DNA from 3 places in the Nocardioides cavernaquae genome. Region 1 is predicted to be linked to each of the others. Evidence: riboswitches for the same ligand, from Rfam matches in the RefSeq annotation. Region 1 holds a riboswitch; each other region holds the start of a gene.

Region 1 (9,720 bases):
ATGACCGAGTTCTTCGTGAAGCTCATGCTGGCCGTCACCACCCCGCGCGACGAGGAAGAGGGCGCAACCGCAGTTGAGTACGGCCTGCTCGTGGCCCTGATTGCCGCCGTCATCATCGTCACCGTGGTCGCCCTCGGCACCAAGATCGACGAGGCCTTCGGCTCGATCAACTCGAAGCTCTGATCTGAGCTGACAGACACTGGTGACGGCTGCGAGGTGGAAACCTCGCAGCCGTCACTGCATTTTCCGGACTCGGGAGGTCATGGGATGAAGGATTTGGAACACGGCGAGTCCGGTGCCACTGCGGTGGAGTACGGCTTGCTTGTTGCGCTCATCGCCGCGGTCATCATCGCCACAGTCATCGTCTTCGGTGGCAAGGTGACCGGCCTTTTCGAGTCCGTCTGCAACGCAAGCGGAGCCTTTTCCTGCTAGTTCGATGACCCGTTCTGGATGGCACGAGCGACGGCAATCCGCTGCAACACCGTGGGATGACTTCCGAACCACCACTGTGACCACGCGGGCGGTTCAGGGTCCGAGACAGCGCCGAGCGCCAACTTCCGCTGCATCGCCTCAAAGGCCACCGGGTCCCCGGTGGCCTTCAGTGCGTCCACGTCCGCGCGCGTCTCCAGCTGCCGGCTGACCGCGTTCTCGACCGGCGCCGCCGCCAGTGATCCGATGGCCATCAAGGCGAGGACCAGCGCGACGACTTGCGGATCGCCTGCGCCGCTGACCCCTGCTCGCTCCCGGAGGCGGCCGCTTCCGAGCAACGACGCCAGGAGCCCGACGCCCATGACCGTGCCAGCGGCTCCTAGCAGGGCTCCGGTCATCACGTCGTCGTGCCGAGCATGGGCCAGCTCGTGAGCGACAACGGAGAGCACCTCGGGCTCCGACATCTCTGCGAGCAGGGTGTCGTAGACGACGATGCGGCGGCTGTCTCCGACGCCCGACACGTAGGCATTGGCCGCAGTCGTGCGCCGTGACGCATCGGCCACCAGCACCTCGTCGAGCGGGACGCCTTCCTTCTGTGCAAGTGCACCGATCCGGTCATGCAACGAGCCGTCCGGCAACGGAGTGAAATGGTTGAAGGCCGGCTCCACGATCCGTGGGTACATGTACGTCGCGGCCACGACCAAGCCGCACCCGAGTACCGCGGCGGCGATCGGCCACGCGCGCGGCAACCGGCGGGCCAGCCCAATGAGGACCACCACGGCGACGGCTGTGAAGACCACCGCAAGGCCGAGTCCCACTGCCTGGTCGCGCAGCAGCCCGCCCACTGGCTGGTCGGTGAGCCCGACGCTCCCTCTGTGCCGCCAGGCAAGCAGCACGAACGGGAGCCCGACGAGCCGCCCGATCGCGAGCACAGCCAGCACCAGCGCGATCACCCGCAACAGCCACGGCAGCGGGAGCCTGCCGAGCAGTCGGGCGCCCCGTGGCGTGAAGCCCAGCCAGCAGGCCACGAGCAGCGAGACTCCGAGCGAGGTCCAGCCGATCAGGCGAGCCCCATCGGCGTACGCCGAGGCACGGCGTACCTCCGCGGCAGTGAAGACGCTGTCGACGGCGACAGGTCCAGGCGTGCCGCCCGCGACGGGGTGCCACGGGACCCGGAGGGCCACGAGCACCGCAAACCCCACCAGGCCGAGCAGCGCCAGCACGACGCCGAGCACCTGACTGCTGACCGTCCTCTCACGCATCCAGGGCTCCCCTCTTCTCGGCCGTTCGGCCTAGTCAGGTCAGACCAGCGCCCTCCGACCGGACAATCCTCACCGACGTTGAGTGTTCCACCGGCGCACAACACAGTGGGGCCCGAGAATGGCGGGGTGCAGCATGCCATCGCCCTCACCCGTCCCGGACACTCCTGGCGGGTCCCCGCGCTGCTCTTCCTCGGCTTCGTGGTCGTGTACGCCGCGACGATCGGCACGGATGTCAGCCTCGATGTCTGGACTGCCGACTATGCCGCGTGGAGCATCATCAACACGGGCCACGGCTGGGTGGACATCTCGACGTTTCCCGCCATCGACGACCATCCGTTCCGCTCCGTGTGGGTCGTGCAGGCTGCGCACGGGCACGAAGCGATTGGGCGCGCACCGGGCGTGATCGCTCCCTCGCTGCCGGCGTACTGGATCGCGGGACTCACCACGATGTCGGTCGTTCCGGGGGCCCTGACTGCCGCAGTCCTGACCGCCTTGACCGATCTGCTCCTGTTCCTCACCCTGCGCGACCGCCTGGGCCAGCGCGGCGCCCTGCTTGCCACCCTCATCGTCGGGTTCGCCACCCCCGTGTGGACCATCGCCGCCAATGGCATGTGGCCGCACACGCTGACCATTCTCGGTATCGCCGGCATGGCCTGGGCCGCTGACCGCGAACGCTGGTGGCTGGTCGGGCTGTTTGGCGGTGTAGCGCTCTGGGGACGTCTCCACGCCGCGTTGATCTGCGCGGTCCTCACCCTCGGCCTGGCAGCGTGGCGGCGCGACCCACGCATCGCCGTCTGGGCCGGCCTGGCAGGCACCGCCACACTTGGGGGGCTGAGCGCTTGGAACCAGTGGATGTACGGGACCTGGGACCCGACCGCGGGCTACCGCACCGGCGACTTCACCGCGTACGCCGGAACCCACCTTGTCGACATCAGCAATCACCTCGGCTTCTGGATCTCACCTGATCGTGGCCTGCTGGTCTGGACTCCAATGCTGCTCGTCCTTGCTCCGGCACTGGCCCGGGGCTGGCGCGACCTGCCCGACTGGTCGCGCTGGTTGTTCGTCGGTGGCGTCGCGTATCAACTTCTGCAAGGTGCCCTGAACAGGTTCAGCGGCGGTGACGCCTTCTACGGTTACCGCCTTGGGCTCGAGCTCCTCGTCTGCGCGACGCCTGCACTTGCGTTGTCCGCAACGCGGCTGAGCCCACTCGGTCGCAGGCTCGCGGTGCCAGTTGGGGCATTCCAGTTCGCGATGATCGCTGCAGGAGCGTCTGGCAACTCCTACTTCGTTCCGGCCGAGGAGGTGTGGACCAGCAACAGCTTCATCGATGGGATCAGGCAGAACCCGGCAGGGTTCGGCAGCATCGCTGCACTCAGCTTCTTCGCTGCGCTCCTGTTCGTCAGGATCTGGAGTGAGCCCACGCTGAGTTCCTCACCGAAGGACGATCATGAATGAGTTTCGAAGGGACCCGGTCAGCTGGATCGTGCGGCGCGGAGCACCGGCAGCTGCGCTGATCGCGCTGATCGCGCTGGCCATCCGGATTGCCATCCATGGCCTGACCAACGACGACACGTTCTTCCACCTGCGCATCGGAGACGAGTTCCTGCGTGGTCGCTGGGATCTCGACGAACCAGGCTCGCTCACCAGCTACGGGACCCGGGATTGGGTCCCCACCCAGTGGCTCTCCGAGGTAGTCATGGCCGGAGCGGAGGACCTCGCGGGCACCGGCGGCATCGTCTGGCTGTTCGGCACGATCTTCGTTGCCTACGCGCTCACCCTGTACGCCGTAGCCCGCATCAGCGCACCACCGATCGTGGCGATCCTTGTGGCGGGCGCCGCGTTCGTGGGGTCCGGCGGAGGGCTGAGCGCGCGCCCCCAGGTGATGAGCTATCTGTTCGCCGCACTTGTGACGGCCGCCTGGCTCGGCACGATGCGCGATGGTCGCGTCCGGTGGTGGATCATCCCGCTCACCTGGCTCTGGGCGATGCTCCACGGGATGTGGCCCGTCGCCATCGTCATTTCCGCGGTCGGCGCTGTCGGTGTGGTCGCCGACCGCCGCCCGGAGCGAGGCCAAGCGCTTCGGATTCTTTCCTTGCCGCTGCTCGCCCTCGTTGCGGCGTTCCTGACTCCGCTGGGGCCGCGGCTGGTCGTCGAGATCCTGACAGTGACGTCCCGGGGAAAGTACTTCTTCGAGTGGGGGCCCACCGACTTCCATGCCTTCCAGCCAGCAGTGCTGGTGCTCCTGCTGGCCATCTCGCTGATCGCCATGCTTCGCGCCGGCCCTGCACGCTGGACGCACTTGCTCCTGCTCCTGCTGGCCGGGGCGTGGGCGCTCTACGCGTTGCGGACCATCCCCCTCGCTGCCGCGATCGCAGCTCCCTGTGCAGCGCTGGCCCTCGGTGAGTTGGCGCCGAAGGGTCCACGCATCGATCGGAGAGGAGCGCTGACACTTGTAGCCCTCGGCGCCGCGGCGAGTGCCGTCCTGGCCTTCCTCTCAAGCGGTGCTCACACGGTCGGACCGGACCGTCCAGACTGGGCCGACGCCGAACTCGACAAGCTCCCGGCCGCGACGGGTGTTCTGAATGCCTGGGACTGGGGCGGGTACCTCGCGTGGCGCCATCCCGACCTGGACTTCGTGGTTTCTGGTTATGGCGACGTGTTCACCACTGGCGAGCTCGACCGCAACGTTGCACTGACCGAGGCACACCACGGGTGGCTCGATGACCTCGAGGGCCTGCACGTCGAGGTCGCGCTGCTCGCTCCCGACTCGGACCTTGCCTATGGCCTCGAGCACACGGCTGGGTGGACCGTGGTCAGGTCATCCGACGAGATGGTCCTGCTGCACGCACCCGAGTGAGGCCGCTCAGCGCGCGATCTGCTCGAGGTCCTGCTGCCAGCGCCTGATGAGCTCGGTCTCGTCGAAGCCGTAGAGCTCGCGGAGGGTGGCATCGACCGGCTCACCGCCAGAGGCCCGACGGTAGAACGTCAGCAGCTGCTCCTCCGTGCCTGCGCGCGCGAGCACCTCTGCCGCACGCCAGGCCGCTTCGTACCACGCACCGAGGTGGGTGGCGCGGGTGTCGAACTCGTCCGCCCCGGGTAGGGCCTTCGGGACCCCATCACGACGCACGCGACGGATGATCTGCCCAGCAGTCATGGACACGGGCAGATCCGTGCCGTGCAGCGCGACGTGGTCGGCGTACCCCTCGAGGAGCCACTGGGGTGCCTTCGAGTGCACTGCGTCGGTGGCGACGTGGGTGAGCTCATGCGTCATCACGAGCTGGGCCCCCGCCGACTTCAGCGCGCCGAAGACCTCCGGATTCACGAAGACGTGCACCGGTGCGAGATCTGCCCGGTCCGATCCGACGAAGGTGGTGACGGCCGCGATCGCGGCATAGTCCCCCGTCCGTGCTCCCAGGGTGCGGTCGAGGTCGGCCGGCCCGGCCGGGACCTCGACGACGACGCGCGGGTGCCCGCCGACGACGGCTTCGACCGCAGGCACGGCGCGCCTCGCGAGCTGGGCGTAACGGTCCGCGTTCGCCGCAGGACCGGCCACCAGGACAAGCGTGTCTGCCGTGCGCCGCACCTCGAGAGGTCCGGCCAGCCAGAGCGGCACGGGCCGCGCTCCCCCGCCGATCGCATGGAGACGGATCCGTTCGCCCTCCTGCGCCAGGATCATGGTGACCTCCGCGCGGGCGGGCGCGCGATCGAATCCGTCGAACCGCCAGGTGGCCTCCACCGCGGCGGCCCACTGGCCTCGCGGCAGGGTCGCGGTGAGCACCGGGTCCTCGTCGATCATCCGGAAGGAGACATCGCGTACGTCGAGTGCCTCGGCGTTGGCAGCGACATCGCCGAGCAGCGGACTGCCCCTGTCGTCGCCCAGCGCGGCAGCGGCCTTCGCGTCACGATCGGCCAGGGCATCCTGCAGCCGGGCGAACACATCCGCCGCGAGGTCGCGGCGTACGGGCTGCGACTGCGGCGCCGGGACCTGCTCCGGTCCCCCGCATCCAGCCAGCAGGAACGGGCTGACCAGCAGGGTCGCGAGGAGAGCAGCGAGGCCGGCCGGCCACGTGTGTGGACGGCCGGCCTCGGCAGTGAGCTGGTCGGGCAGCTGGATCAACCCGGTCGGACGGCCGTGGTGATCGGCATCCGGTTGAGCTCGGCGATCGAGACGACAGCGCCCGAGTGCGGGGCGTGCACGATCTTGCCGCCGCCGATGTACATCGCGACGTGGCTGATCGGGCTGTAGTAGAAGACGAGGTCGCCCGGCTGGAGCTGGCTGATGCTGATCCGCGTGCCCGTGCCGGACTGTGCGGCCGAGGAGTGCGGCAGGCCGACGCCCGCGGCGCCCCAGGCGGCCATCGTCAGGCCGGAGCAGTCCCACGAGCCGGGGCCAGCGGCGCCCCACACGTAGGGGTCACCGATCTGGGCGAGAGCGAACTGCACGGCGGCAGCGGCACGACCCGAGGCGCTGACCTCGGGGATGCGGGTCACGTTGCCACGGCTCACCTCGGCGAGGTAACGCTCCATCTCGGCCTGCTCGAGACCGTCGAGGATCTTCTTCGCGGCTGCGGTCTTGGCCTCGACCTCGGCCTTCTCCTTGGCCAGGCGCTTGGCCACGGACTTGAGCTCGGCGGCACGCTCGGCAACGGCGTCGTGGCGGATGTCGAGGGCCTGGCGCGCCTTGTCGTAGGACGCGAGGGTCTCGGACTGCACGTCGTTGTAGGCGTGCAGGGTGGTGAGCTGGGTGAGGAACTGGCCCGGGTCCTCGCTGGCGACCATCTCGCCGGTCGCCGAGAGCGCGTGGCCTTCGTACTGGGCGGTGATCGCCTCGTCGACAGCGGACTCGATCTCAGCAACGACGGCCTGCTGGGCCTTCTCGTCGGCCTTGACGTCGGCCAGGTCCTGCTCGAGCTTGTCGCGGAGAATCCGGGCGTCGTTGTAACGCTCAGAAGCCTGCTCGGCCTGCGTGTGAAGGCGCTCGACGCGAGCCTTGACGTCGTCGATGTCGGGCTCGGCGGACGAGGGCGACATCGGGACGAGCGCGATGGTGAACATCGCACAGGTGCCGGTCAGGGCCGTGATGATTCGCTTCTGGCCGTGGCGCATCAAGCGGGGGTACTCCCTCTTTGTCAACGCTTGCCGGGTGAGCTGTCGGGTTCAGGCACAAAGAAGCCCTACGCACGCTCCCCGGATCCCGAGTCCGACTCACGTGCGATGCACCCCAGGAAAACGTGGTTCCCCGGCTCCGGCTCCGCGACTTCCCCGTCACGGCGCCGAATTCAGCGTGGCGCCCGAGCCGGTCCGTGTGACCGCCTGTGACGGGCGCCTGAGTTCCCCTCAGGGTACGCGGAGGGGTCAGAGGGCGGCAAACCCGACACTAGGCCGAGGCCACATCCGGTCCTGTGAGAGGCGTCACCAGACGCAGGGGTGGGACCAGCCCTGAGCCAGCCAGGACGTCGAGCGCACGGCGCTCGTCGTCGTCGAAGGAGAGCTCGGGCGGCGGACCGAGGAGCACCGTCACCACGCAGTCGTGGCAGGCCAGTCCGCGCACCACGCAGGTGTCGCAATCGATGAGTGTCGTCATGCAGCGCAGGCTGACAGGCACCACCGACAAGACCGTACGTCGCAGCGCGGCGCCCGCGTGTCGTCGTACTCCGCGGGGCGAGTGGGTAAGGCGTGAATCAGCCCTGGACGGAGTTGCGGTCGACCAGCTCGATCGCGTCGTCGCGACCGCACCAGCGACAGCTCACGGCCTCGACGACCTCGGAGCGCAGCTCGGTCTCCTCGATGGTGTGGTCACCGGCGAGGTCGAAGTGCCAGTACTCGCTCGTCTTGCGCGTGCGCGTCACGTCGAAGCGGGTGAGGTTGCCGCAGCCACCGCAGCGCCAGCGGTGCGCTGCGTCGGGGATCGGTGCGCTCACTGAGTCGCTCCTTGTGTCGTCGGTGCGCTCGCCGGTCGAGCCACTCGTCGGGGAACAGCCTAGGGCCGGCGAGAGGAGCGCGTCGCCCTGGCCCGGTCCGTCCCATCCAGCTGACGGAGGCGCCATACGAGGACAGCCATCGGCAGAGCAGCGAGGGGCAGGTCGGCCCAGCCCAGAAGAGGCACAGCCTCGGCAAGGGCGTGCCTCATCGAGGTGGAGAAGAGGAGCACCCAGATGACCAGCAGCAACCAGCGCGCCCTCACCAGGAGTCCCGCCGAGAGCAGCCAGATGGCGATGGGCAGGAGGAGCACGCCGTCGTAGAGCATCGCGTGCGGGGAAAACACCACCGTCAACAGGCTGAGGACGGCAAGGTCCCGAAGGGGATCCGGGAGCGACGTGCGGGCCGCCATGAAGACCGCAATGGCACCGACTCCCAGCGACAGGATGCCCAAACCGCGTGTCGCGGGCAGGGACTCTCCCCATGCGGCCAGGGAGATCGTCTTCCACGCCTGCCCCGACCCAACGAGCTCGCGGTAGGCGGCGCTGCCGAGAGCGTCGACCCAGTTCCGCATCCCACGCTGACCGACCGCGGCAAACGAGACCAGCAACAGTCCGCTGCCAACGACGACATACCCGGCAAGGGCCCGCCAGTCGCGGCGGGCAATGAGGGCACATGGCACGAGCAGCACCAGATGCGGTTTGAAGGCTGCCAGCGCAAGGAGCATGCCCGCCCAGACCGGCCTGCCATCGGCCGCGCACCGCATCGCCGTCACCCACAGGGCCAGAAAGATCAGGCTCATCTGTCCGGCTGCGAACGCTTCGAACACCGGCGGGAACGCAACGCATCCCAGAACGACCAAGCGGCGGTCCTCACGACGAATGCCCGGCGCCAGGTGCAGCAGGCCACGGATGATGACCGCCAGGGCCAACCCGTTGATCACTGCGAAGCAGAACGCCGCCACGAGGTAGGCAAGCGCCCCGAGTGGCGCGAGCAGCACGGCGACGAACGGGGGCGCGACGAACCAGGAGAAGCCCGTCATGCCTGGAACTTCCTCCTGCTGGAGGGGTCCTTGTCGGGCAGGGTCGTAGAGGTCTGCGCCGAAACCCTCGACGAGACCGCGCCCCCCGGTCCAGTAGGCAAGGAAGTCTGGAAGGACTACCTGTCCGCCAAGGACGAGAGGAAGATCCCCCGCGGCGATGGTGCCGAGCCAGACCGTCGCGGAGAGGACGACAACGATCACGGGGTAGTTGCGCATTCGCTCGCGCGTGAACCACCTGTCTGCCACGGACCTTCCCTCGCCCATCAGCCGAGGGTAGAGCCCGGGTCGCCCGCGTGGGTCAACAATGCCGAATGCGCGGGCGAGGTCGGGCAGGGCGCGTCGTCCCGGCTCTGTCGGTGGTCCGGCCTAGCGTCAGCGTCATGAGCACCGCCGCCACACCCGTCCGGTCCCGCTGGGAGTCCCAGCGGAGCTTCGACGAGCTCGGGCGGCCGTTGCGTGACCTCACCTTCTGCGTCGTCGACCTGGAGACCACCGGCGGGTCCGCGGCCGGCGGGTCGATGATCACCGAGATCGGTGCGGTGAAGGTCTGCGGCGGCGAGGTGCTCGGCGAGTTCCAGACGCTGGTCAATCCGCACACCGCGATCCCGCCGTTCATCGCGGTCCTGACCGGCATCTCCAACTCGATGGTGGCCACCGCTCCCCCGATCGAGTCGGCATTGCCGGCCTTTCTCGAGTTCGCCGCGGGATCTGTGCTGGTTGCCCACAACGCGCCGTTCGACATCGGCTTCCTGCAGCACTTCAACGAGCAGCAGGGCCGGGTCTGGCCACGGTTCGAGGTGCTCGACACCGCCAAGCTGGCTCGCCGGGTGATCACCCGCGACGACGCCCCCAACTGCAAGCTCTCCTCGCTCGCGCAGCTCTTCGGGGCCACGACGACGCCCAACCACCGCGCGCTCGCCGATGCCCGCGCCACGGTCGACGTCCTCCACGGGCTGATGGAGCGGCTCGGCGGTCTCGGTGTGCACACCCTCGAGGAGCTGCAGACCTTCTCCTCGCGCGTCACCACTGCCCAGCGCAAGAAGCGCCACCTGGCCGAGGGGCTCCCCC
Region 2 (9,720 bases), 350 kb from region 1:
AGCCGGGATCTCCCTGATGGGGACCGAGGTCAAGTCGCTGCGCCAGGGTCGTGCCTCCCTCGTCGACGGGTTCGCGGAGGTCGAGAACGGCGAGGTGTTCCTGCTGCAGGTGCACATCCCGGAGTACTCCCAGGGCACGTGGACCAACCACGCCTCGCGTCGCCGGCGCAAGCTGCTGCTCAACCGGGTCGAGATCGACCGCATCGAGCGCAAGATCTCCGACAAGGGCTACACGCTCATCCCGCTCTCGATGTACTTCAAGGACGGTCGGGCCAAGGTGGAGCTCGCGCTCGCGCGAGGCAAGAAGGAGTACGACAAGCGGCACAGCCTTGCGGAGAAGCAGGCAACCCGTGAGAAGGAGCAGGCGGTCCAGCGTCGTCTCAAGGGCTTCAAGGACTGACTGGTGTGTGAAGCCGGCGCCGGATCGGTCGACCGGGACTACGTCGTCACCGACCTCCCCGCCTTCATCGCGAGGCTCGGTGTCCCGGGGCTGTTCGACGTCCACACGCACTTCCACCCGCCGCGGGTCTTCGAGAAGGTCCGTGCAGCGTTCGACCAGGCCGGGCCGTTCATCGGGCGTGCGTGGCCGATCCGCTACCGCTCGGACGAGGAGGAGCTGGTCGCCACGCTCCGCTCCTTCGGCGTACGCCGCTTCCCGGCGCTGACCTACGCGCACAAGCCAGACATGGCCGAGTTCCTCAACGACTGGTGCACAGGCTTCGCAGCCCGCACCCCCGGTTCGCTGCTGTCCGCGACGTTCTACCCGGAGCCCTCAGCGGAGGAGTACGTCGCCCGGCGCCTCGCCGCAGGCACGGAGATCTTCAAGGTCCATGTGCAGGTCGGCGCCTTCTCGGTGCTGGACCCGCTGCTGGATCGCGTGTGGGCGCAGGTGGCCGAGGCAGGCACCCCGGTCGTCCTGCACGCCGGCTCCGGACCGATGCCGGGCGCGCACACGGGGCCCGCTCCGGTCGAGGAGCTGCTCGGGCGCCACCCCCGGCTCTGCCTGGTGATCGCGCATGCCGGGGCCCCCGAGTCGGAGGAGTTCCTCGCCCTCGCCGAGCAGTTCGAACGGGTCCACCTCGACCTGACCATGGTCTTCACCGACTTCTTCGAGGAAGCGGGCCGGTTTCCCGGCGTACTCCTGCCGAGGCTGGCCGCACTGCAGGACAAGGTGCTCTTCGGGTCCGACTTCCCGAACATCCCGTATCCCTATGCCCACCAGGTCGCCGTGCTCGAACGACTCGAGCTGGGTGACGCATGGTTGCGGGCGGTCTGCTGGGAGAACGGTGCGCGGATGTTCGGCGCCGGATAACCGGTCCGCTTCTGTGGGCCCGTGCACGTAGACTGGTGCAGTCGGCCGTTGAGGGTCGACACGCTTGAAAACTCAAGAGGGGCTGATCGGTTTCGACTTGGGACGTTAGTTCCAGGGGAAGCGGGTCGAGAAGCCAGCGTTATCTCGTTAACGATCGCTGGAAACCTATAGTTGCCAACTCAAACCGCAACGACTTCGCTCTCGCTGCCTGAGCAGTGATCGAAGGGTCAGACCGGGCACCCGTCCTCGTCCCGGATCCTGGCCTCATTCAGAGGACTTGCTGATCAACTTCCGTGGGGAGGGTTGATCGGGACTTAATCCCGACTGAGCCCGTCGGCGCACGTGTCCGTGCAAGCGCCGGGGCCGAGAAAAGCGCATACCGCGGACTACACCCGTAGAAGACCTGGATCGACGCTCGAGGACCGGGGTTCGATTCCCCGCAGCTCCACAAGACAGCCCTCTTGAGCTTGGCCCGGCGCATGTGCGCCGGGCCAAGCTGCATTTCCACGACAGGAGATCAGGTGAAGACTTTTGGTCACATGCTGACGAAAAGTCTTCACCCTGATCTAGCGTCGCCATGTGGGCTGCATCTTCTGCTCGATCGTCGCGGGGGAGACCCCTGCTGACGTGGTGCTCGAGACAGAGGAGCTCGTGGCGTTCCTCGACCGGCGGCCGGTCTTCAAGGGGCACACGCTGCTGGTCCCGAAGGCCCACCACGCCACGCTGCCCGACCTCCCGGCGGAGCTGCGCGACCCGTTCCTCGCTGCCGCGCAACGGCTGGCTGCTGCGATGGTCGACGGTCTCGGAGCGCAGGGCTCCTTCGTGGCCATGAACAACACCGTCTCCCAGTCGGTGCCACACCTGCACTGCCACGTCGTGCCGCGCACCAAGGGCGACGGGCTGCGCGGCTTCTTCTGGCCGCGGCACGGCTATGCCTCCGGCGAGCCGGGGGAGTACGCCGCCAGATTGCGCTCCGTTCTAGAGTGACCCGGGGCTACCCGACGGGGTCCCGCCAATGTCTTCAGGAGGAATGAGTCATGGGTCGTTTTGATGGCCGCGTCGCACTGATCACGGGTGCTGCACGCGGCATCGGTTTCGGTATTGCCCAGCGCTTCGCCGAGGAAGGTGCCGCGATCGCGATCGTGGACCTCAACGAGGCCGACGCCGCGGAGGCTGCCGCCAAGCTGCCGAAGGCAGCCCAGACCCATGTCGGCATCGGCTGCGACGTCGCGGACCGTCCGTCGGCCGAAGCGGCTGTTGCCCGCGCTGTCGAGGAGCTCGGTGGCCTGCACATCCTGGTCAACAACGCCGGCATCACCCGTGACAACCTGCTGTTCAAGATGACCGACGCGGACTGGGACTCGGTCATGGCCGTCCACCTGCGTGGGCCGTTCCTGATGACCCAGGCTGCCCAGAAGGTCTTCACCGAACAGCGTTACGGCAAGGTGCTCAACCTCTCCAGCATCTCGTCCTACGGCAACCGCGGGCAGGCCAACTACTCGGCGGCGAAGGCTGGCGTGCAGGGCTTCACCCGCACCCTCGGCATGGAGCTCGGCCCCTTCGGGATCAACGTCAACGCGATCGCTCCCGGATTCATCGTCACCGAGATGACCGAGGCCACCGCCCGCCGTCTCAAGCTCGAGCCGGAGGAGTTCTTCAAGCTCAACGCCGAGCACAACCCGGTCCGCCGGATCGGCTATCCCGAGGACATCGCGGCCGCCGCGGCGTTCCTCTGCAGCGACGAGGCGTCGTACATCACAGGGCAGACGCTCAACGTCTGTGGCGGCGCCGCGATCCACTGATTGCCTCCAAAACAGCTGCTGACCTGCGGTTTTGCAACCCGGCCCGATCTCAGCGGGCCGGGTTGCCTGCGTCACGGGACCCAGATCACATGCCAAATCAGCGGTCTGAGTTGGCAATACAGACCCGAGTCCGCTTACGGTTTTTGGACCAACAACTGAACACAGCGCGACCGAGTACGCCGAGTCCTGCCCCGCGGTCGCGTTCCTTGTCATCGACATTGGGCAGGAGTGGGGGACCCACAGGTTCCACGCGGTCTCCGGATCGCTCGGGGTGAAGCCACCTAGGTGGCGGGGCACTTTCCAGCTCTAACCCGACAGCTCACCTCACAGGCGTGGGAAAGGAATACCCCCATGCCTGCGATTTCTCGCATGCGTAGTTTTTTTGCGCTCCCGTTCGTCCTGCTGCTCATGATGAGCGGCCTCGCGTTGACCCAGGTCGCCGTTGCCCCTGAGGCCGACGCCCTCACTCGCTCGCAGAAGATCGCGACCGGTCTCCGCATCGCCAAGAACCAGATCGGCGACCCGTACCGCTACGGCGCGGCCGGTCCCGGTGCGTTCGACTGCTCGGGCCTCATCTACTACTCGATGCGCAAGGCCGGCATCTCCGTGCCGCGCACCTCGAGCGGCCAGGCGTCGTACGCCCGTCGCATCTCCAAGTCCAACCTGCGCCCCGGCGACCTCATGTACTTCAGCGGCCACATCGGCATCTTCGTCGGCCGCAAGGACGGGCGTGTCCTGATGCTCGACGCGCCGAGCTCCGGCAAGCGCGTCAGCATCCGCACGCCGTGGACGACCTCGTGGACCGCCTACACGCTGCGCGGCTGATCGAGTCCTTCTCGGGAGTTTGAGGGCGCGCCTCCACCGAAGGGTGGCGGCGCGCCCTCAGACTTTGGGCGACCGCCTGCCATGGAACTGCCTGACGATCGGAGCCACACCGTGCGCCGCACCCGCATGTCCCTCGCCGCCACTGTTGCCGCCAGCCTGCTGTTGGCCGGCTGTGGGGGTGGAGGCAGCGACCAGCCGGGTGCCGATGGTGGTTCTCCTGAGGGCAAGCCCGCCGTGGTCGAGACCTGGCCGCTGACCGGGCAGCAGGTCCCCGACGGCAAGTCGCCCAAGTCCCCGGCGTACATCGTCAAGATCGACAACACCGCGGCGAGCAACCCGCAGGTGGGCCTCGGCAAGGCCGACCTTGTCGTCGAGGAGCTGGTCGAGGGTGGCATCACCCGGCTCGCGGCCTTCTTCCAGTCGCAGCTGCCGCGCAAGGTGGGCCCGGTCCGGTCGATGCGCCTCACCGACATCGGGATCGCCAAGCCGCTCGGTGCCGAGATCGTCACGTCGGGCGCCGCGGGCGTGACCCTCCAGGGCCTCGCCGAGGCCGGCGTGAAGTTCGCCGACATGAGCAACCCTGCCGTCGCGCGGGTCAGTGACGGCCAGCACGACTCGCTGCACAGCGTGATGGCGGACCTGGTCAAGCTGTCGCGCCAGAAGAAGCAGTCCAGCCGGCCGGTCGACTACCTGCCCTGGGGCAAGGCCAGCGACTTCCCGGGTGGCCGTGCCGCCACGAGCATCGACGCCCGCATGTCCGCCGCGCGCACCGCCCACTGGTCGTTCAGCGGTGGCAAGTACCGCCTCGACAACAGCTACATGCCTGCCGATGACACGTTCACGGCCGACACGGTCATCGTGTGCAAGGTCAGGACCTCGGTGGCGTCCTACACCGACCCGGCAGGCAACCCGGTCCCGATCTCGCACTTCGAGGGCACCGGCGACGCCGTGATCTTCCACGGCGGCAAGGCGGTGCGCGGCACCTGGACCAAGTCCCAGATCGGCACGACCGTCACCTTCGCGACCAAGACCGGCTCGCTCACGGTCCCGGCCGGCAAGACCTGGCTGCACCTGGTGCCGAACACCGGTGGTGACGTCAGCTTCCGCTGACGTCCGGCTTCTTCTCCCCGAGGGCGCGGATGCCCGCGAGGAAGAGTCCCATCGCACTCTCGACCCGGATGCTGGCGGCAGCCGGGTCGGCGCTGCCGACGACGGTCTCGCCCGCTGCGGACAGGGCGCCGAAGAAGATCCGCGCGATCGTCTGGAGCATGTCGTCGTCCAGGGCGAGCTCCTCGTCGCCGAGGAGGTCGCGCACGAGGCCCTGGACGATGCCGAAGGTCGACCGGTCCTCCTGCTCGCGGTGGCGCTCGCGCCCGAGGACCGCCGGGCCCTCCTGGACGACCACGCGTGAGTACGTCGGTTGCTGGACGATGCGGAGGAACTCGCGCAGGCCGGCGAGCGCCTTCTCGGAGGGATCAACCACGCCCTTGATGGCCTTCTGGATCTGACGCGCGGCCTGGTCCTCGACGTCCTCGAGGACCGCTTCGAAGATGCCCTGCTTGCCGCTGAAGTGGTGGTAGAGCGCGCCCTTGGTGACCTTGGCGTCGGCGACGATCGCGTCGAGCGACGTCGCGGCGTACCCGCGGAGGGCGAAGAGCGACTCGGCGGCCATGACCAGGGCCTTCCGGGTCGAGGCGGAGTACTGCTGCCGACGGGAGATGCCCGTCACTGCGCCGACCGACGGAACCCGTGGGATCGGCAGCTTCGGCCGTCGTTCGCTTCGCTCGCCGGAGCCCTCGGTCTTACTCATGGTCGGAGTGTAGTGAGGGCGGTCACTGGACAGGTGTCAAGGATCACCGCGTGCCGGGTTGGCATACCGCGAGTATGCGACGTACGGTCGTTACGTACCAGCGGTATGTGTGGATGAGACGAAAGGAGCAACACCATGAACTGGGATGCTTTTCATCGACGTGGGGATGTCCTCAACGCTGTGATCGCCGAGCTCGACAACCGTCGTGACGGCGTGGCCCCGATGTACCTGCCCGGCGTGGAGCAGACGTTCCGCGACGAGCTCGACCTCCTGTCGGCGCTGTCGCTCAAGTGGCACACGCGTCTCTCGGGTCGCCTCGAACGAGTCATGAGCGAGGAGCCCCTGAACTACGAGGCGGCCGTGATCGGCGCCTGGCGCGACAACGTCGCCGAGCTGCCCGGCATCCGCCTGGCACTCGACGCGGCGCTGGCCGGCACCGACGCCGAGATCCTCGCCGTCATCGGCAAGTCCCAGGCGAAGGAGCACGAGCTCCTGGCCCTGTGGTCCGGCCGCGTGTCGGCCTATCAGCTCGAGGAGTACGGCGACCGCGAGGGCGCCAAGGTCGAGCTCCTGGCCCGCGAGGGCTTTGAGTTCCCGGCCGCGGTCGAGGCGCCTGCCGAGCCGCTGAGCTTCCTCGAGCGCCTCAAGGCTGCCGTCGCCTGATCTCCGGATCACCGACGGACAGTCCCCGATGGCGTCGGTCGCAGGCCTCCCCGCCTGCTGACCACACCGTGACGGCCCCGGGTGCTGGCGCACCCTCCCCGCGGCTTCCCGGCCGCGATCCCTCCCCCCGCGCCGGCCCCGGGGCTCGTCGTTTCCACCCCTTTGTTTCGCATAGGATCAGACCTGTGAGCACCCCCATCGGATTCAGCCAGACCGACGTCCTCGAGGACATACGCGAGCTGCCCACCGAGGACGGTGACCACGAGAAGTTCTCGCACTACGTGCCGAAGGACAAGCTCACCGAGGCGATGGTCATGGGCACCCCCGTCATCGCCCTGTGCGGCAAGGTCTGGGTGCCGAGCCGTGCGCCCGAGAAGTTCCCCGTCTGCCCCGACTGCAAGGAGATCTGGGAGTCCTTGCAGCCCGGCGGCAAAGACGGGGACGACGCGTGACAGCACCGCGCGACGCGGATCTCTTCGGAGCTGACCTTTCTGGCGATGAGCTGCTGGACTCCGTCCCGCAGGCGCCAGGTGCGCTGACCCCTGCCTGGCCGGACCGTGCTGCCTGGGGCACCGCGACCTCGCTGCGTGCCTGGCAGGCCGCCGCGATGCGGAAGTACTTCGACGAGTCGCCGCGTGACTTCCTGGCCGTGGCAACGCCGGGAGCGGGCAAGACCACGTTCGCGCTGACCGTCGCTGCCGAGCTGTTGAGCCGTCGTGTGATCGACCGGATCACGATCGTGGCGCCGACCGAGCACCTGAAGGTCCAGTGGGCCGAGGCGGCGGCGCGTGCCGGCATCCCGATCGACCCGACGTACTCCGCGGGGCAGGGCAAGACCTCGACCGAGTACCTCGGCATCGCGGTCACCTATGCCGGTGTCGCGGTGAACCCGCTCGCGATGCGTATCCGCACCGAGCGCACCAAGACGCTGGTCATCCTCGACGAGGTGCACCACGCGGGTGACGCCCTGTCGTGGGGTGAGGGTGTCCGCGAGGCGTTCGACCCGGCGACCCGTCGGCTCGCGCTGACCGGCACGCCGTTCCGCTCGGACATCAACCCGATCCCGTTCGTCACCTACGCGCCGGGACCCGACGGCATCCCGCGCAGCCTTGCTGACTTCACCTACGGCTACGGCCACGCGCTTGCCGATCACGTCGTGCGCCCGGTCCTGTTCATGGCGTACTCCGGCGAGATGCAGTGGCGCACGAGCGCCGGCGACGAGGTCGTGGCACGTCTCGGCGAGCCGCTGACCAAGGACATGACCGCGCAGGCGCTGCGCACCGCGCTGGACCCCGCCGGCTCGTGGATGCCGTCCGTGCTCGAGGCCGCCGACAGGCGGCTCTCGGAGGTACGCCGCCACGTGCCCGATGCCGGCGGACTCGTGATCGCGAGCGACCAGACCTCTGCCCGCGCCTACGCCAAGCTGCTCAAGGGAATCTCCGGGGAGTCGCCCACGGTGGTGCTCTCCGACGAGAAGTCAGGCTCGAAGAAGATCGCGGCGTTCACCGAGTCGGATGCGCGCTGGATGGTCGCGGTCCGCATGGTCTCCGAGGGCGTCGACGTTCCGCGGCTGGCGGTCGGTGTCTACGCCACGACGATCTCGACGCCGCTCTTCTTCGCGCAGGCGGTCGGGCGCTTCGTCCGTGCCCGCAAGCGCGGCGAGACTGCTTCGGTCTTCGTGCCTTCCGTGCCGAACCTGCTCGGCCTGGCCTCCGAGATGGAGGTTGAGCGCGACCACGTCCTGGGCCGCAAGGTGACGGACGACGGCGACATGTTCGCCCCTGAGGACGCGATGGTCGCGCAGGCGAACGCGTCCGAGTCTGCGTCGGGGGAGCTCGAGTTCTCCTTCGAGGCGCTCGGGTCCGAGGCGACCTTCGACCGGGTGCTCTTCGACGGTGGCGAGTTCGGCCACTCCGGCGAGGTGCACGTGGGGTCCGACGAGGAGATGGACTTCCTCGGCATTCCTGGCCTGCTCGAGGCCGACCAGGTGCGAGACCTCCTGCGCTCGCGGCAGAGTGAACGGGCGAGCAAGCAGAAGGCTGCCGCGCGCGGGACCCGGCCTGGTGGCGAAGCCGGCGATGAGCGGAGCGACCGACGCCATCCCACGGTGGCACAGGTCAGCACCCACGAGCAGCTGGCGCTGTTGCGGCGCGAGCTCAACGGCCTGGTCGCTGCGTGGTACCACCGCACCTCGCAGCCGCATGGCGTCACCCACTCGGCCCTGCGCAAGGAGTGCGGCGGGCCAGCCGCTGCCGTGGCCACCGCTGACCAGCTGCAGGCTCGCATCGACAAGATCCGCGACTGGGCGATCGGGCGCAAGAGCTCCTGACCGGCGTCTTGCCGGTGGGTCAGGCGGGCTCGCGGAGCTTGGCTCCCGGCCCGGGCTGGGCCACGACATTGCGCGCCTGCTCGAGCGTGTGCCCCTTGTCGCAGGTCAGCTCCACCTGGACCAGGCCGCCGCACTCGCGGTGCGCGAACTCCACCGCCGCGCCGTCCGGGTCGGGGAGATGCTTGTTGCCCCAGGCGGCAACCGTGACCAGCACCGGGTAGAGGTCGATGCCCTTGGTCGTGAGCCGGTATTCGTGGCGAGGGCGCTGTCCGGTCACCTGGTACGGCACCTTCTCCAGGATCCCGTGGTCGACGAGGAGCCGGAGCCGGTCGGTGAGCACCTGGCGGGGGATCGGCGTGCGCAGGCGCATGTCGTCGAAGCGACGCACGCCGTTGAAGACCTCGCGGACAACGACGAGGGTCCACCGCTCGCCGAAGATCTCCATCGTCCGCCCGATGGGGCAGTTGTCGGTGCGGTAGTCGAGCGCAGACGGCCGGTCGGCTGCGCGCTCGCTCGCGGGGGTGGTCATGGTCACATGCTAAGTCTTATTGACAGACCCAGCAAGGGGAGCGGATGCTGAGTCCATGACGCAGACCGAGGCACGTCGCACCGAGACCGAGCCCGATTCCGGATTCCCCATGGAGTCGAGGACCCACTCCTGGACGCCGCCGTCCCGGGTCGACTTCACCCCGCTGGTGGGCCTGGACGGCCTCGGCCAGCTCGAGGCGATGGTCACCGGAAAGATGCCGCCGCCTCCCGTGATGTCGCTGGTCGGCATGACCGGGTTCCACCCCGAGCGGGGTCGCGTGGTGGTCGAGATGCCGGCGGCGGAGTTCCACTACAACCCGCTCGGCGGCGTGCACGGCGGAGTCATCTCCACCCTGCTCGACACGGCAGCCGGCTGCTCGGTGCACTCGACGCTGGCCGAGGGGGAGATGTACACGTCCCTCGACCTGACCGTGAAGTTCCTCCGCCCGGT
Region 3 (9,720 bases), 1.9 Mb from region 1:
GAGCAGACCGACTTCACCGCGCGCCACACGTTGCGCGGGCTGGCGCCTGGCCGGGAGTACGAAGCCACGATGTGGTTCGAGGACTCTGCGGGCAAGCGCGGCGAGGAGCAGACGCTGCGGTTCTCCACCGCTCCGATCCATCCCGCCCCGACGAGCCTGGTCTGGTCGGGAGACGTCTGTGGCCAGGGCTGGGGGATCAACGACGAGCTCGGCGGGATGACGTCGTACCAGGCGATGCTCGACGTCGAGCCCGACCTGTTCCTGCACTGCGGCGACACGATCTATGCCGACGAGCCGATCGAGAAGCGCGCCCTGGAGCCGGACTTCAAGCACCTGTGGCGCAGCCGGGTCGCGTTCGGTGTGGACCACGTTGCCGAGACGCTGGCCGACTTCCGCGGGCGGCACCGCTACAACCTGCTCGACGACAACGTACGCCGCTTCCACCAGGCAGTGCCGATGGTGGCGCAGTGGGACGACCACGAGACGACCAACAACTGGTGGCCCGGGCACACGGTCGAGGACCCGGCGTACGAGCTGGAGAAGAGCTGCGATGTCCTGGCTGCGCGGGCCCGGCGGGCGTGGCAGGAGTACCAGCCGATCGCGCTCGACCACCTCAACGGGCGGGGGACGACCGGTTTCGCCGAGGCCCTGATCTACCGGAAGGTGTCGCGCGGCGCGCACCTCGACGTGTTCTGCCTGGACCAGCGCAGCTACCGGGGGCCGAACAACGTCCCGGAGGGCGAGCCGGAGCAGGGGCTGATGGGGGAGGCGCAGACCGACTGGCTGATTCGCGAGGTCTCTCGGTCGAAGGCCACGTGGAAGGTGATCAGCGCCGACCAGCCGCTCTCCATCAACGCCCGTCTCCACGACGACCGGGACAGCTACGCCAACCACCTCGATCGTGAGCCCCGTGGGCGCGAGGCAGAGCTGGCCCGGGTGCTGTCTGCGTTCAAGGCCAACGGGGTGAAGAACGTCGTGTGGGTGACGGCGGACGTCCACTACACGGCCGCGCACCACTACGACCCCTCCCGCGCGGCGTACACCGACTTCGATCCGTTCTGGGAGTTCGTCTCCGGCCCGCTCCACGGGAGCACGTTCCCGGTGAAGGAGGTCGACAAGACGTTCGGCGCCAAGATCCACTACGCGCTCGGCGCGGAGACGAGGAACCCGAAGGGCGAGTCGCCGCGCGCCGGGAAGCAGTTCTTCGGGCAGATGCTGATCTCGCGCGAGGGAGCACTGACCGTCAACCTGCGCAAGGTCTCGGGCGAGGTCTTGTGGACGAAGGTGCTCGAGCCCGACAGATTGTGATGCTTGCCACATTCGCCCGAATTGGCGAGTATCACTTCCGTGGAGCGCGTGGGGTGCTCCCGACGAGCGGAGTCGGCATGAGCACGATCATCCTTCCCGAGGGCGCGAACGACACCGGTTTTGTCGCCCACCGCGGCAACCCCGACGACTACACGAACAAGGGGAAGCTGAAGAAGGAGGTCTACGAGGCCGAGATCGAGCACCTCCAGCAGCAGCTGGTCCAGCTGCAGTACTGGATCCAGAAGCAGGGGCTCAAGGTCCTGGTGATCTTCGAAGGCCGCGGCTCTGCGGGCAAGGGCGGCGTCATCAAGACGATCTCCGAGCGCACGTCGCCGCGCACCGTCCGCACCGTCGCGTTGCCGAAGCCGACCGAACGCGAGCGCACTCAGTGGTACTACCAGCGCTACATCGCGCACCTGCCGGCCGCCGGCGAGATGTGCCTGTTCGACCGGTCCTGGTACAACCGCTCGAACGTCGAGTGGGTGATGGACTTCTGCACTCCCGAGGAGCACCAGGAGTTCCTTCGGGCGACTCCGGAGTTCGAGCGGATGCTCGTGCGCAGCGGGATCATCGTGATCAAGTACTGGTTCTCGGTCTCCTACGAGGAGCAGCGCAAGCGGTTCGAGGCACGCAACGCCGAGCCGCTCAAGCGCTGGAAGCTGAGCGACATGGACCTCGCCGAGCACGAGCTCTACGTGCGCTACTCGATGGCGAAGGACACCACCTTCCAGTACACCGACACCAAGCAGGCGCCCTGGAACGTCGTACCTTCCGACGACAAGAAGACCGCCCGGCTCAACTGCATCAGCCACCTGCTCTCGCAGTTCGACTACGAGGACGCCGCGCCCGAAGAGGTGGTCCTGCCGACCATGCGCGACGAGACCTACATCCGTCCGCCGATGCACGAGCAGACCTTCGTCCCCCAGCTCTTCTGATCCCGAATGCGTTGACACGGCGCAACGTCGACGGGTAGGCCGTGTGACCGGGGTCGCGGCGAGGGTGTGACCGCGGTCGCGGCGAGGGGTGCTTGCTGGCAGCTAGCGTTCTACCTGTTCCGGCACACCGGAACGGCTCTTCGCGACACGCCTAATCCCGTCCGCGCGAAGAGGAAGCCAACCCGACGGACGGGAGCGGGGGACCCAGGTCTCCACCGGACGCGGCCAGCACCGCCGGCCACCTCCTGGGGTTGAGCCGGAGCAATCCGGCCGGGCACCTACCAGCCCGAACCCGACAGCTAACTTCGTCGGCGCGTGGAGGATCACCATGCGTATCCGCATGCTCACTGCTGCCATCGCCCTGACCGTCGCCCCCGTTGCCGCTGGTGTTGCGACCGCTGCCCCGTCCGACGCCGCCAGTGGCGCGACCTGGGACCGCCTTGCCCAGTGCGAGTCCGGCCAGCGCTGGCACATCAACACCGGCAACGGCTACTACGGGGGCCTGCAGATCAGCCGGCCCACGTGGAAGGCCTTCGGTGGCCCGCGCATCTCCGGCAACTACTGGCCGCACCGCGCCACGCGGCTCGAGCAGATCCGCGTCGCGGAGCGCATCAAGGAAGGCCAGGGCTGGGGCGCCTGGGGCTCCTGCTCCTACCGCATCGGCGTTCGCTGAAACTCGTTCGCCGAGTGCGGTCACGCGGCCTACTCTTGAAGGCGTATGAGTACTCCAGAGCGTTTTGACCTTGATGACGAGCTCGCCGCCACCCGTGGGTGGGACCCCGACGACGCCGACGACTCCGACGTGAGTTTCACGGAGTACGACGACGCGGACCCCGAGTTCGACGACTCCGTCGGTGCCGCCGACCTGGCGGCCCGCCACGCGTTGCGCCGTGTGGTCGGCCTGCGCACCGAGCTCGAGGACATCACCGAGGTCGAGTACCGCCAGCTCCGGCTGGAGCGGGTCGTCCTGGTCGGCGTCTGGACCGAGGGCACCGAGCGTGACGCCGAGAACGCGATGGCCGAGCTGGCGCTGCTCGCCGAGACGGCCGGCTCCGAGGTGCTCGACAACGTCTTCCAGCGGCGGCAGAAGCCCGACCCCGCGACGTACATCGGCCGCGGCAAGGTCGAGGCGGTCCACGAGATCGTGGACGCCACCGGCGCCGACACCGTGATCATGGACGGCGAGCTCGCGCCGTCACAGCTGAGGAACCTCGAGGACAAGATCGGGGTCAAGGTCGTCGACCGGACCGCGCTGATCCTCGACATCTTCGCCCAGCACGCGAAGTCGAAGGAGGGCCAGGCGCAGGTCGAGCTGGCCCAGCTGCAGTACATGAAGCAGCGCCTTCGTGGTTGGGGTGGCAACCTCTCGCGCCAGGCCGGTGGCCGGGTCGCGGGCGGTGAGGGCATCGGTGGCCGTGGCCCCGGTGAGACCAAGATCGAGACCGACCGCCGCCGCATCAACGACCGGATCGCCAAGCTCCGTCGCGAGCTGAAGGCCATGGTCGGCACCCGTGAGACCAAGCGGGCGACCCGCAAGCGCAACGCGATCCCCTCGGTCGCGATCGCCGGCTACACCAACGCCGGCAAGTCGAGCCTGATCAACCGGCTCACCAATGCCGGCGTGCTGGTCGAGGACTCGCTCTTCGCGACGCTCGACCCGACCACCCGGCGTACGACGACCAGTGACGGCCGCGAGTACACGATGTCCGACACCGTCGGCTTCGTCCGCCACCTGCCGCACCAGCTGGTCGAGGCGTTCCGCTCGACGCTGGAGGAGGTCGCCGACTCGGACCTGATCCTGCACGTCGTCGACGGTTCGCACCCCGACCCCGAGGGCCAGATCGCTGCTGTGCGCGAGGTGTTCGCCGAGATCGGCGCGACCGGTGTGCCCGAGCTGATCGTGATCAACAAGGCCGACATCGCCGACCCCATGGTGATCGCGCGGCTGCTGGCCCGTGAGCCGCACAGCGTGGTCGTGTCGGCGCAGACCGGCGAGGGCATCGAGGCCGCGCTCAAGATCATCGAGTCCGAGCTGCCGCGCCCCGGTGTGGAGTTCAACGTGCTGCTGCCCTACGAGCGGGGTGACCTGGTCGACCGCATCCACCGCGCGGGCGAGATCGCCTCGCTCGAGCACACGGGTGACGGCACGCTGGTCCGCGGACGGGCGCACGCCGACCTTGCGGATGAGCTCGCGCGCTACACCGTCATCTGACCCGGTGCCGCTGCGCTCGTGACAGCGGGGGATCAGTTCGGCCAAACGCCTGCGGGGACGCGGGCCTGACCGGACCATTGTCCGCGTGGGGAAGCTCGGCTCAGGTGGACACCGATGGCGTGCGTTCGTCGTGGCGCTGGTCGTCACCGGACTGCTCGTCGGCTTCCGCGTGTCCATCGCGTCCGGCTCCGCCGCCGAGGCACAGGACCGCTGCGCCCGCTTTGCCGCCGTGTCGAACGCGCGCGAGGCCGGCGTTGACGGCGCCTCGGGCCGGGCGGTGCTCGTGATCGGCGACTCCTGGTCGGTCGGTCTCGGTCTGGCCGACCCCTCCCGCTCGTGGCCCGCTCAGCTGAGCGGCGACCAGGTCCGCGTCGACGGCTTCTCAGGCTCCGGGTACGCCGCCACGGCAAGCCGCTGCGCGGGCGCGTCGTTCGCGCAGCGCGCCCGCCAGGCCGCCCGCCGCGACTACGACCTGGTGGTCGTCGAGGGCGGGCTCAACGACTTCGACCGGCCGTCCGCCGAGGTGCGCTCCGGCGTCCGGGCGGTGCTGGCCGCGTTCGAGGGGACCCCGGTCGTCCTGGTCGGGCCAGCCTCCGCGCCGGCCCGTCGCCGCGGCGTACCGAGGATTGATGCGCTGCTCGCCGCCGAGGCCGCGCGTGCGGGCGCGCGCTACGTGTCCACGAAGGACCTCGCGCTGGCCTACCTGCCCGACCGGCTGCACCTGACGCCCGAGGGTCATCAACAGTTCGGCGAGTTCGTCGCGACAGCGATCGCGCGCCGCCCATGACGTCGGTCGCTGCCGCTCCCCGTCTGCTCCGCATAGGCTCACGGCCATGAAGCTCAAGCAGGCGGCGTCCTGGCACGCGGGGGTGCTGGCGGTCCTTGCGATCCTGGCGACGGTGGCGGGCATCCTGTGGCCTGTCGGGGAGTACGCCACCTACGGTTTCGACGACGGCGGTGCCGATCCGGTCCGCATCACCGCGTATGACGTCGACCTGACCGTTCACGAGGACGGGTCGCTCGATGCGGTCGAGACGATCACGACGCAGTTCCCTGAGGGGCGCCACGGCATCTTCCGGTTCTTCGACGTTGCGGATGCGGGCACCGACGGGCGCATCGTTCCGAAGGACATGCAGATCACGCTCGACGGCTCTGACGTGCCGGTCGACATGTCGTGGGAGCGGGGAAAGCGCTATCGCGTCGCCAAGATCGGTGATCCGTCCGACTTCGTCGCGGCGGGCGCCCACACCTATCGGATCGCGTGGTCCGTCGACGGCGTCCTGACGTCGGCGGGCACCTCGGGTCAGGGCAGCTGGGCCGGCGACGACGACCGGTCGGTGTTCAGCTGGGACGTCGTGCCCGGCGGCTGGCAGATGGCGATCGACGGCGCGACCGCTCAGGTCCATCTCCCGGCGCGGCCCGAGCTGCCGCAGTGTGTCGGTGGGACCAGCTGTGCGGTGTCCGTCGACGGCAGGACGGTCAACCTGACGATCGGCGCGCTGGCACCGCACACTCCGGTCAGCGTGCGCGCTGCCCTCGACATCCCCACCCCGGACCGGGCTTCGGTGCCCTGGCCCGTCGCCCTGGACGCGGTCCTCGGGCGCAACGTCTTCGTGGTCGCCGGGCTGGGCGTGCTCGGTGTCTTCGCGCTGCTGCTCGGCTGGTGGGCCGCCGGGCGCACCCGCGAGAAGACGCCTGGCTTCCCGGTGATGTACGAGCCGCCGGCAGGCCTGGGCCCGGTCCAGGTCGCCTACATCTCGAAGGAGACCGTGCCGTCCAACGCGGTCAGCGCGACCCTGCTGGACCTCGCCGAGCGCGGCCTGGTCAAGCTCGCGCCGCTGGACGTGTCCGACCCGTCGGCCGGATGGACCGTGACCGGTGCTGCGGAGCGTGAGGCATGGTCGGGGCTGGACCCCGTGGCCCGCGCCGTCGGCTCCTCGCTCGGGCTGGACGTCGTCGGCGGCCAGTTCGTCTCGGCGAAGTCCAAGGACGTGGGCAAGACCCTCGTCGACCTCAACAGCTCCGTCGCCAGGGCCGCGAAGTCCTGGGGCCTCGAGAGCGGGCTGCTCACGAACACTCCCGGCGTCATGATCCTGCGGGTGCTGATGGGGCTGTGCGTGCTCGTGGCCGGTCTGCTGATCTGGTTCAACCCGTTCGGCCTGACCCTGCTGGCGCTGCCGGCCGCGGCGTTCGTGATCGGTGCCGTCGGCGTCGCGCAACCCGCATCGACGACGCACCGCACTCCGGCCGGACGCGAGATGTGGTCGCGCGCGGGTGGCTTCCGCCGCCTGCTCGCGACGCAGAGCGCCGAGACCCGGTTCGACTTCAGCGCCCGCAAGGAGCTCTACACCGCCTTCATCCCGTACGCCGTCGCGCTGGGCTGCGCGGAGCAGTGGGCCCGGAAGTACGAAGCGGAGACCGGCACGCCGGCGCCCGTTCCGGGGTGGTACCCGATCCCGATCGGCACCTCGTCGTACTCGTCCGTGGGGAACCCGCTCGCCAGCTTCGAGTCCTCGCTGAGCTCCGCGATCGGCGCCTACCAGGCAACGCAGACCAGCAGCAGCGGAGGTGGCGGCTTCAGTGGAGGCGGCGGCTTCGGCGGCGGTGGTGGCGGCTCCTGGTGAGCCTCTCCATACTGAATCCAACCACCCGAGGGGGAAACGCATGTTGATCGTCCTGATCGTCCTGGCCGTCGTCGTCGTCCTGCTGGTCGCGTTCTTCGTGATCGGCTTCAACAAGCTCCGCACGCAGAACGTCGGTGTCGACGAGGCGCTCGGCGGCATCGACGTCCAGCTGACCCGTCGTGCCGACCTGATCCCCAACCTGGTGAACACGGTCAAGGGCTACGCGCAGCACGAGAAGGGCGTCTTCGAGGAGGTCACCGCGGCGCGCGCCGGCGTGACCGCCGCGGCGAAGGACGGCTCCGTCACCGAGAAGGCGGCCGCTGAGGCGCGCCTCGACAAGGCGATCGTCAACGTGCTCGCCGTGGCCGAGGCCTACCCGGACCTGAAGGCATCGGCCAACTTCATGGAGCTGCAGAAGCAGCTCGCCGACACCGAGAACCAGGTCTCGTTCGCGCGCCAGTTCTACAACGACGCTGCCGCGCAGCTGAACACCTCGATCGCGACGATCCCGTGGATGTTCTTCGCGGGTGTCACCGGTGTCTCGAAGCGTGACTTCTACGACGCGCCCGAGGGCCAGGAGACCGCGCCGACCGTCGAGTTCTGACGCATGGTTGCGGTGTTGGTGGGTACCTCGCTCGCATGACCACCAACACGTCCTGACGGAGTGCGTCGAACGCGGCTGATCCGCGCGCGACTGCGTGCGTGGGGCATCCCTCCTGTCCGTGTGCCCGCTCCTGTGCATGGGCGGTCGGGGGTGCTGCCGTGGCGGCAGTAGGGTTTGCGGGTGCCAGATCCGACTCCCTCCCGTGTGCGTGAGGTCCTTGCGCAGGCGGTCGAGGCGCTCGGCGGCCAGGAGCGCTCCGGACAGGTCGAGATGGCCGAGGCCGTCGCCAACGCGATGGAGTCCGAGACCCACCTGCTCGTGCAGGCCGGCACCGGCACCGGAAAGTCGCTGGCCTACCTCGTCCCGTCGCTGCTGCACCGCAACCGGGTTGTCATCGCCACCGCCACGCTCGCCCTGCAGCACCAGCTGGTCGAGCGTGACATCCCGCGCCTGATGACGGCCATCGGCGGTCAGAAGGGGATCGACGCGTCGTACGCCGTGTTGAAGGGCCGCTCCAACTACGCCTGCCTCCACCGCATCCGTGAGGGGGTGCCGGACGACCAGGGTGCTCTGGTCGAGATGCCGCTCGGGTCGCTCGGCGAGCAGGTGCTCGAGCTCCGGGAGTGGGCCGAGTCCGAGGCAACGAGCGGCGCGACCGGCGAGCGCGACAACGCGCCGCGGCACACCGAGCGCGTCTGGCGGCAGGTCTCGGTCAGTGCCCGCGAGTGCCTCGGCAAGACCAAGTGCGCGTTCGGCGAGGAGTGCTTCGCGGAGCGGGCGAAGGAGAAGGCGGCCAAGTCGTCTCTCGTGATCACCAACCACTCGCTGCTCGCCATCGACGCCATCGAGGGCATCCCGATGATCCCGGAGTACGACGCGGTGGTCATCGATGAGGCGCACGAGCTCGTCGCCCGGGTCACCCAGGCAGCCACGGACGAGCTCTCTGCCACCGACATCGAGCGCGCGGGGCGCCGCGCGCTGCGCCAGGTCTCCGAGGACAACTCGGCCGAGGACCTGATGGATGCCGGCGAGGCCCTGTCAGATGCGCTGGCCGAGCTCGAGCCGGGGCGGATCGACCGCATGCCGCAGGAGCTGTCGGATGCCCTCGTGCTCGTGCGCGACGCGGCTCGGGCGTGTGTGGCCGCCTTCCCCAAGGAGAAGGAGTCCGAGGCTGACGCGGCACGCACCCAGGCCAAGGCGATGGTCTCCGATGTCTTCGCGGTGGCCGAGCGCATGGCTGCTTCGCTGGAGTCAGACGTGCTGTGGCGCAACGACCGCGATGCCCAGCGCGGCGGCCCCCAGCTGTGTGTCGCGCCGCTCCAGGTGTGGGGGCAGATGCGCGACAAGCTGCTTGCGGACAAGACCGTCGTCTTCACCAGCGCGACGCTGATGCTGGGTGGCGACTTCGGTGTCGTGGCGTCCTCGGTCGGGCTCAAGCCGACCGAGCGGCTGGTCCCTGATGGTCCGTCGATCGCGCGGACCGAGACGGTGCTCCCGTGGCGCGGCATCGACGTCGGATCACCGTTCGACTATGCCAAGCAGGGCATCCTCTACGTCGCGAAGCACCTGCCGCCGCCGGGTCGTGACGGACTCGGCCCGGCCCAGCTCGACGAGATCGTCTCCCTGGTCGACGCGGCCGACGGGCGCACCCTGGGGCTGTTCTCCTCGCGTCGCGCCGCCGATGCTGCGGCGGAGGCGGTCCGCGAGCGGCTTCCCCACCTGACCACGCTGGCCCAGGGTGACGCGCAGCTGCCCGAGCTCGCGAAGCAGTTCGTCGAGGATCCGCACACGGTCCTGTTCGGCACCCTGTCGCTGTGGCAGGGCCTCGACGTCCCGGGCGACACCTGCACGCTGGTGATGATCGACCGGATCCCGTTCCCACGCCCCGACGACCCGCTGATGAGCGCGCGCCAGCGGGCTGCCGACAAGGCTGGCGTCAACGGTTTCATGTCGGTGGCCGCCACCCACGCCGCGCTGCTGCTGGCCCAGGGCGCCGGCCGCCTGATCCGCACCTCCACCGACCGCGGCATCGTGGCC

What was found. Region 1 has a riboswitch for cyclic di-AMP ahead of D4739_RS00385 (C40 family peptidase). Riboswitches for the same ligand answer to the same signal wherever they lie in the genome.
Positions count from the first base shown of each region.
Region 2: it holds a riboswitch for cyclic di-AMP, as region 1 does, so the genes downstream of both, D4739_RS02150 (C40 family peptidase) here and D4739_RS00385 (C40 family peptidase) in region 1, are expected to answer to the same signal.
Region 3: it holds a riboswitch for cyclic di-AMP, as region 1 does, so the genes downstream of both, D4739_RS09615 (transglycosylase family protein) here and D4739_RS00385 (C40 family peptidase) in region 1, are expected to answer to the same signal.

Region 1 is NZ_QYRP01000002.1:59,058-68,777, forward strand. Features, by position in the region: gene D4739_RS00355 (Flp family type IVb pilin) at 1-183, shown strand; gene D4739_RS00360 (Flp family type IVb pilin) at 217-432, shown strand; gene D4739_RS00365 (M48 family metallopeptidase) at 429-1,691, opposite strand; gene D4739_RS00370 (hypothetical protein) at 1,818-3,146, shown strand; gene D4739_RS00375 (hypothetical protein) at 3,139-4,548, shown strand; gene D4739_RS00380 (hypothetical protein) at 4,555-5,808, opposite strand; gene D4739_RS00385 (C40 family peptidase) at 5,805-6,797, opposite strand; cyclic di-AMP (ydaO/yuaA leader) riboswitch at 6,809-6,986, opposite strand; gene D4739_RS00390 (hypothetical protein) at 7,069-7,275, opposite strand; gene D4739_RS00395 (hypothetical protein) at 7,373-7,612, opposite strand; gene D4739_RS00400 (glycosyltransferase family 87 protein) at 7,672-8,652, opposite strand; gene D4739_RS00405 (DEDD exonuclease domain-containing protein) at 9,033-9,720, shown strand, end outside.
Region 2 is NZ_QYRP01000002.1:412,319-422,038, reverse strand. Features, by position in the region: gene smpB (SsrA-binding protein SmpB) at 1-400, shown strand, start outside; gene D4739_RS02170 (amidohydrolase family protein) at 404-1,312, shown strand; RNA gene ssrA (transfer-messenger RNA) at 1,391-1,763, shown strand; gene D4739_RS02160 (HIT family protein) at 1,892-2,299, shown strand; gene D4739_RS02155 (SDR family NAD(P)-dependent oxidoreductase) at 2,350-3,114, shown strand; cyclic di-AMP (ydaO/yuaA leader) riboswitch at 3,283-3,460, shown strand; gene D4739_RS02150 (C40 family peptidase) at 3,466-3,939, shown strand; gene D4739_RS02145 (DUF3048 domain-containing protein) at 4,051-5,049, shown strand; gene D4739_RS02140 (TetR/AcrR family transcriptional regulator) at 5,036-5,749, opposite strand; gene D4739_RS02135 (hypothetical protein) at 5,885-6,412, shown strand; gene D4739_RS02130 (DUF3039 domain-containing protein) at 6,610-6,864, shown strand; gene D4739_RS02125 (DEAD/DEAH box helicase) at 7,020-8,741, shown strand; gene D4739_RS02120 (winged helix-turn-helix transcriptional regulator) at 8,761-9,270, opposite strand; gene D4739_RS02115 (PaaI family thioesterase) at 9,326-9,720, shown strand, end outside.
Region 3 is NZ_QYRP01000002.1:1,967,842-1,977,561, forward strand. Features, by position in the region: gene D4739_RS09605 (alkaline phosphatase D family protein) at 1-1,308, shown strand, start outside; gene ppk2 (polyphosphate kinase 2) at 1,386-2,243, shown strand; cyclic di-AMP (ydaO/yuaA leader) riboswitch at 2,382-2,569, shown strand; gene D4739_RS09615 (transglycosylase family protein) at 2,572-2,916, shown strand; gene hflX (GTPase HflX) at 2,962-4,455, shown strand; gene D4739_RS09625 (SGNH/GDSL hydrolase family protein) at 4,541-5,242, shown strand; gene D4739_RS09630 (DUF2207 domain-containing protein) at 5,289-7,079, shown strand; gene D4739_RS09635 (LemA family protein) at 7,120-7,683, shown strand; gene D4739_RS09640 (ATP-dependent DNA helicase) at 7,864-9,720, shown strand, end outside.